Regions from separate parts of the Arminella tumorigenes genome, predicted to be linked through region 3. Evidence: riboswitches for the same ligand, from Rfam matches in the RefSeq annotation. Region 3 holds a riboswitch; each other region holds the start of a gene.

Region 1 (2,261 bases), on a different replicon from region 3:
TCACCGGGTCAGACCGAAGGACCTGATGCCATTTGCAAGAACCTCGATGCCGTCGATCGTCCGGATCGTCGGGTTCATTGACTGCGCATCCATCATCACAAATCGTTTGTTCCTGACGGCGTCCATTTCGCTGGTGACGGGATCGTTCTGCAGGAAGTCCAGCTTCACCTTGGGATCGTCTGCCGCATAGCGGCGGCGATCCATGGTGGCGATGACGATGACGGCCGGGTTCGCCTGGGATATCGTTTCCCAGCCGACAAGCGGCCATTCCTCCTCTGTCGTCACGACGTTGCGCGCATCGAGGGCCTTCATCATATAGGCTGGAGCACCGTTCTTGCCGGCTATGAAGGCATCGCCGCGCACCTCCTTGCTCGAGAACCAGAAGACGATCGGCAGGTGCTTGGCGGCAGCCCCTTCAACGGATGCCACAGCGGTGGCCTCGCGTTTCCTGAGGTCGGCGATCAGGGCATCGCCGCGGTCCTTGATATCGAACACTTCGGAGAGTTGGGCGATCTCCTGATAGACCAGATCCATGCTGAACATCTGCTTGCGGACCCCGTCTCCGCCGTCGGCATTGACTTTGGCGACACAATCGGCTGGTGAAATATAGGTGTTTATGCCGAGGTCGGAGAATTGCTCCCGCTTTCCGACGGAACCCTGCGGTCCGACATGCCACTCGAATTCCGCAGCCACCAGGTCGGGTTGGCGTCCGACGACGGATTCGAAGCTCGGATCGTTGTCGGCCAGCCTTTTGATCTTACTGTTGGCCTCCGCATATTGCGGAAGCACGGGGCCTACCCAAACGGCCGTGCCGACGATCTTGTCGGCAAGGCCGAGAGACAGGAGAACTTCGGTCATCCCCTGGCCGATGGATACTATCTTCGAAGGCGGCTTGGTGAAGGTCTCCTGCTGGCCGCAGTTGGTTATCGAAAGTGGATAGGTCGTCGCCGCAAATGCGGGGGCGGCCATGCCGAGAAGCCCGCAGGCAAGCGTAATGCTGGACAGAAACTGACGCATGAAAAATATCTCGATTTTATGGGACGGCGAGCGCCCTGGTGCCGCAGGCATGCGGCAGCGAGGCAAGCTGAGATCAAAGCGTCAGCTGTCGGAAGCCCAATCGAGCCGGAGATGCGCCAGGCTATAGCGAAAATTCAGGTGAGACATATCTTTTCCTTTCCGGGCATCCCCGCCCGGGTTGATGGGATAGCGCTTGACGGCAGGTCTCCTGACTTGCGGATATGCGCCGATCATCTGTCTTCCCGCGAAACTTTCGCAGTGACATGGCCCTGAGGCCCTGGGATGAGCAGCAATCCGCTTACAGTTGCGGGGGCAGTCACGGTCTTGGTCCCATTCGGGTGGCCCTCACCGTGTTCCCTATTAATCCCCTTGGAGTCATCCTAAGGGAACCGTCGATTGCATCTATGACAGGCCTGCAACGGCGGTCAAGGTGGGCGGCTCTCGCAAAATTTCGCACAGGTCGGAAATCCATCATTGCTCTATAAAATGTTATAACGTTACATTATTGTTAAAATGCAGGCAGTCAAGTGTCTTGTTGCGGTAGCAATCAAACAGGCTGCTGACGCAAACCTGTTGCAAACGACGTGCAAGGTCTGGAATGTGCGAACCGGAAACATGCCCGACGAAAGGCATTCCGGGCATCGCAGGCAGGAGTAGCGCATGAGCAAAATTATTATATTCACCGATCTGCACATGGTTCTCGAGGGAGAGACGATCATCGGCCTAGATCCCTATCAGCGCCTTTCGAGAGGGATAGATCATGTCAACCTGCATCACCGCGATGCTGAGTTTGCGGTGATGACGGGCGACCTCTCGCACCGCGGCAGTCGCCAATCCTATGCGAGACTGCGCGAACTGCTCGGCACGCTCGAAATTCCCGTCCACCTGCTGGTTGGCAACCACGACAATCGCGAAAACTTCATTGCGGCCTACCCTGAAAGCCCGCGTGACGAGCACGGCTTCATCCAGCAGCGGATCGAGACCGAAAAAGGCGTCATGCTTCTGCTCGATACGCTTTCCGGGCCGCCCTATGTCTCGCCGGACGTTCATGCCGGGGTGCTGTGCGACAATCGGCTTGCCTGGTTGAAGCAGAACCTCGCCGGTGCCGGCGACCGGCCCGTCTACATCTTCATGCATCACCCGCCGCTCGACACCGGGTTTCCCGGGATGGACAAGATCAAGCTTCGGAACGGCGAGGAGTTTTACGATATCCTTGCCGAATACGGGAATGTCCGTCACATCTT
Region 2 (2,261 bases), 150 kb from region 3:
CGCCGCCGGCACTGCCGACGGCCCCCGCAAAGGGCGATGCGCCGCCGGTAGAACGGCCCTACGATCCGTCCGCCGGCAACATCCGCCAGGTCGGCCCGGCATTCCTGCAGCCCGACCAGCGCAAGCTAGACCTCACCCGTCCGGCCGCACCCGGCGAGCAGCCCCAACAATAGGCCCTCAGCCCTGCGGCTGGCCCCAGCCATTCTCGAACACCAGATCCTCCAGCGGCAACCGCTGCCGCCAGCCTTTGACGGCGAGTTCCGGTTCGCCATAGAGCTCGTCGACGAACCCCAGGCAGAGCCAGGCGATGATCTCGATCCGCTCCGGTATGCCGAGCAGCGCCCGGATATCGGCATCGTGAAAAATGCTGACCCAGCCGACCCCGACACCCTCGGCGCGCGCCGCGAGCCAGAGGTTCTGCACGGCGCAGACTGTCGAGTAGGCATCCATGCGTGGATTGTGGGTGCGGCCGAGCACGACGGGCCCGGCGCGATCCGGATCGCAGGTGATGCAGATGCTGAGCGGCGCCTTGCGGATACCCTCGAGTTTCAGCGACCGGTAACTCTCGCGGCGAGCACCCTCGAACTGTAGTGCTGCCTCACCATTGGCGCGCTCGAAGGCTTCGAAGGCCTTCTCACGGATGGCGGTGTCGCGCACGAGAATGAAATTCCAGGGCTGCATGAAGCCGACAGAAGGCGCGTGATGGGCAGCACGCAGCAGTCTTGCGATCAGGTCGTCCGGCAGCGGCTGCGGCAGGAACTGGTCCCGCACGTCCCTGCGCGTTTCGATCGCGTGGTAGATGGCGTCGCGCTCGGCGACGGAAAAAGCGTGTGCCCGGACGAGATCGTCCCTGCAGTCAGGTCGCATCGTTTCTATCCCCAACAATGCCAACCGCCCGCCGTCCTCGCGGGATCAGTCTATCTTATCAGGCCGGTCTTCTGGCTTGGCTTCATCTGGCGATGCTGCCTTCCCGGTCGGAACCAGTGGCATATCGGAGAACTGACCGTCCCCCGTGCATCTCCATCCGCCATACAGCGTTGGGCACGCGCCGGATTTGCACCGGCTTCCCGATTCTCCCGCCTGGGCGGGCACCTGATGAAGGAGATATGCGCGATCTGGCTGGCGATGGCAAGCGGATCGCGGGCCTGCTCAGCGCTCCGGTTCGTACCGGACAAAAGCGAACTCCTCGCCATCGGGCGACCAGCTCGGCACGTTGATCGTCCCCTGGCCTCCGAACAGCTCGAACAACGTCGTGATGTTGCCGCCATCCATGTCCATCAGCCGCAGGCGGACGTCGAGATCGCGCGGATGATCGAAGACGTCGCCATCGTAGGAGAGCAGCACCACCTTGTCGCCCTTCGGCGATGGATGGGGAAACCAGTTGCCGAACGCATCGTCGGTCACCTGCTGCAGGTCGCGACCGTCAGGTCGGATACGCCAGATCTGCATACGGCCGGTCCGGCTTGAGTTGAAATAAATCCATGCGCCATCGGCCGACCAGTCCGGCCCGTCGTTGCGGCCCTCGCCATGGGTCAGCCGCGTCTCCGCGCCGCCCTCGACCGAGGCCGTGTAGATGTCGAACAGATCGCCGCGAATGCCGCAGTAGCTGACATGCTTTCCGTCGGGCGACCAGCCGTGCCAGTAGGACGGCAGGTTTGTCGTCACCTGCGTGGGGACGCCGCCTTCCGCCGGGACGAGATAGATGCAGGACTTGCCGTACTGGACCTTGTCGCAGAGCGCGATCAGCGTGCCATCGGGCGAGATGCCATGGTCGTTGTTGCAACGGCTGGCAAAGCCTGTGTCGACGCGCTCGACAGTGGCGAGCCCGTCGAGAGACAGGCGGCAAAGAAGCCCGTCATCGTTGACGAGCAGGTAACGTCCGTCCGGCGCAAAGTTCGGCGCCTCGACCAGCCGATCGGTCTGCCAGACGACCCGGCTTCGACCCGTTGCAATGTTGAAGATCTCGACCGAACTGCGCATGTCTCACCCATCCTCGAAAGCCGCCAGCCAGAACAAAACAGCGACCGTGGAGGTTTTAACGGCTCGCCCACCGGACATCAACCGGCTGCACCGGACGCAATTGCGTGAGGTAGCGCCAATCCCATGTTTTGCCGTTGCAATTCATCGCGGCAACCGAATACTGCCGCTAAGCAACATCGGAGCCGCGCATGCCCAACCTCCCGAACTTCTTTCACTCGCACTTCGATAAATCGTCGGACGACCTCGGCGTCATCGAGAAGCGGGTGCTCAAGCGGGCCCGC
Region 3 (2,261 bases):
GCGATACATCTTCCGCCCGAGCCGCATTGACGGCGTCGTGGTCGTCGGCAAACCGGCCGGCAGCGACGGCGACGCTGTCGACGACGGTGATCACGCCATCGACCGTCACGTGCGTGCGGATGTCGGGCCAGTTGAAGGCCGCCACCAGCGGCTGCGGCAGCGCAAGGCCGGATGTCTCGATGACGATGTGGTCGGGCCGCGGGTTGCGGGCAAGCAACTGAGTCATCGTCGGAATGAAGTCGTCGGCGACCGTGCAACAGATGCAGCCGTTGGTGAGCTCGATGATATCGTCGGCCGAGCAGTTCTCGGCGCCGCAATCCTTCAGCACGTCGCCGTCGACGCCGAGATCGCCGAACTCGTTGATGATGAGGGCGATGCGCTTGCCGCCGGCATTCTGCAGCAGGTTGCGGATCATCGTCGTCTTGCCAGCCCCGAGGAAGCCGGTGATGACGGTGGCGGGAATTTTCTGTTGCAATGTATCAGCCTTTCATTTTCAGCGGCAGTCCGGCGGCGACGAAATAGACGTCGGTTGCCTCAGCCGCGATCATTTGATGGAGACGGCCGGCATGGTCGCGAAAATCCCGCGCCATGCGGTTTTCCGGCACTATGCCGAGACCGACCTCGTTGGAGACGAACACCAGGCGCGCCCTTGCGCCAGGCAGGAATTGGCAGAGTGACGCGAAGGCGGCAGTCACGTCGCGCTCTTCCATCATCAGGTTTGTAACCCACAGCGTCAGGCAATCGACGAGAACAGCGCGGCCGGGCGCGTCGATGGCACCGAGCGTGCCGACAAGATCGAGCGGCTCCTCATGCGTCGTCCAGCCCTCGCCGCGATCGACGCGGTGCTGGCGGATGCGCTCCGCCATCTCGGCATCCCAAGCTCGACCGGTGGCGACGTAATGGCGGTCGAGGCCGGAGCCTGTGACGAGCGCCTCGGCAAAAGACGACTTGCCGGAGCGCGCGCCGCCAAGCACGAGGGCCGTTTCGAAGGTTGGGGATGACATCAGGCTGTTCCGATCCTCACGCGGTTCTGCGCGAGGCTGCAAGCGTGCAACCAGTCGGATCAAGAAACCGCGTCGCAATGACGCGCAAAGTCAAACATTCAGCCATGACAACCTCCGTGCTGGCAGCGGGACGACGTCCCAAAGGGTGGGCTTTTCGCCCGGCACGGATGGCAGGTCTCCTGGCTCACGGTTGCAACCTCCGACCGGAACGACGGATGTCGTTCCGGTCGGAGATCACGGGTCTTTCTCGCCTTCCCAGCAGGTCATCATGAAAAGGCGGACGATTCGTAGATGAAGAGGCGTCCCACCCCGGTAGATCACGATGCCACGCCAGTGGCTTTTCCGATGCCTTCGACTTCAGGCCCGCCTGCACCATTGCAGAACATCACCCGTCGTCCCGTAACACCCGACGAAAAACCCTGACCGTTCTACAGTCGCGGGGTCGGCTGCGATAAGAGCGCCCTGTATGGGTCCGCCCGGTCACATTCCCTTTTGATCCCATACCGTTTTCACGGCGCGGGAACCTTCCGTTATGCGTTCAGGATTAGGCCTTCGCCTTATGCAAGTCAACTGATCGACGAATTCGCTTTCCGCCATATATGTGTTGAAGCGGCGCTGAAATCATTCTCGTCGGCGGTCTTTTTGTCGCAATTGCTAGTGTAAGACGTCCAGCTTTAAACAACCGCCTCTCTTTCATGCGTAACGCCATGCTCCAACGATTCCATGCGCCCCGCTTCCGCACTCTACGATCTCTCTTTGAAGCAGGTCGGATGCGCGCGATCCTGCGACAAAGCGAAGTCGGCCTCGTCATCGCCGGCGCCTTGGTCGGCGTTACGTCGGGGCTAGCTGTGACGGCCATGAGCCTGATCTCGCGCCAGATGCACATGCTCATCTACGGCATCGGCGACGACGGCAGGCTGAGTAGCGCCGTGATCGACAACAAGCTCCTATTGCTGCTGGCGCCGATTGCAGGTGGCGTGCTGTTGGGGCTGATGCTCTTCATCCTCTCCAAGACCCGCAAGAAGCCGATGATCGACCCGATCGAGGCCAACGCGCTTCACGGCGGCCGGCTGTCGCTCACCGACAGCATTCTGGTATCCATCCAGAACCTCATATCCAACGGTTTCGGCGCATCCGTCGGGCTGGAGGCCGGCTACACTCAGATCGCCGCCGGCATCGCCTCGAAACTCGGACTGAAACTGCAGCTGCGCCGCGGCGACCTTCGCACCCTTGTCGGCTGCGGTGCGGCCGGTGCCA

The links. Region 3 has a riboswitch for cobalamin ahead of cobU (bifunctional adenosylcobinamide kinase/adenosylcobinamide-phosphate guanylyltransferase). Riboswitches for the same ligand answer to the same signal wherever they lie in the genome.
Region 1: it holds a riboswitch for cobalamin, as region 3 does, so the genes downstream of both, PR017_RS25125 (ABC transporter substrate-binding protein) here and cobU (bifunctional adenosylcobinamide kinase/adenosylcobinamide-phosphate guanylyltransferase) in region 3, are expected to answer to the same signal.
Region 2: it holds a riboswitch for cobalamin, as region 3 does, so the genes downstream of both, bluB (5,6-dimethylbenzimidazole synthase) here and cobU (bifunctional adenosylcobinamide kinase/adenosylcobinamide-phosphate guanylyltransferase) in region 3, are expected to answer to the same signal.

Annotation. Positions count from the first base shown of each region.
Region 1 is NZ_CP117258.1:332,923-335,183, forward strand. Features, by position in the region: gene PR017_RS25120 (FecCD family ABC transporter permease) at 1-4, opposite strand, end outside; gene PR017_RS25125 (ABC transporter substrate-binding protein) at 1-1,017, opposite strand; cobalamin riboswitch at 1,199-1,426, opposite strand; gene spdA (2', 3'cyclic nucleotide phosphodiesterase SpdA) at 1,678-2,261, shown strand, end outside.
Region 2 is NZ_CP117255.1:1,576,168-1,578,428, forward strand. Features, by position in the region: gene PR017_RS07825 (DUF2865 domain-containing protein) at 1-173, shown strand, start outside; gene bluB (5,6-dimethylbenzimidazole synthase) at 178-867, opposite strand; cobalamin riboswitch at 912-1,111, opposite strand; gene PR017_RS07835 (TolB family protein) at 1,150-1,980, opposite strand; gene PR017_RS07840 (DUF1003 domain-containing protein) at 2,169-2,261, shown strand, end outside.
Region 3 is NZ_CP117255.1:1,729,825-1,732,085, forward strand. Features, by position in the region: gene cobW (cobalamin biosynthesis protein CobW) at 1-475, opposite strand, end outside; gene cobU (bifunctional adenosylcobinamide kinase/adenosylcobinamide-phosphate guanylyltransferase) at 480-1,004, opposite strand; cobalamin riboswitch at 1,157-1,547, opposite strand; gene PR017_RS08610 (chloride channel protein) at 1,712-2,261, shown strand, end outside.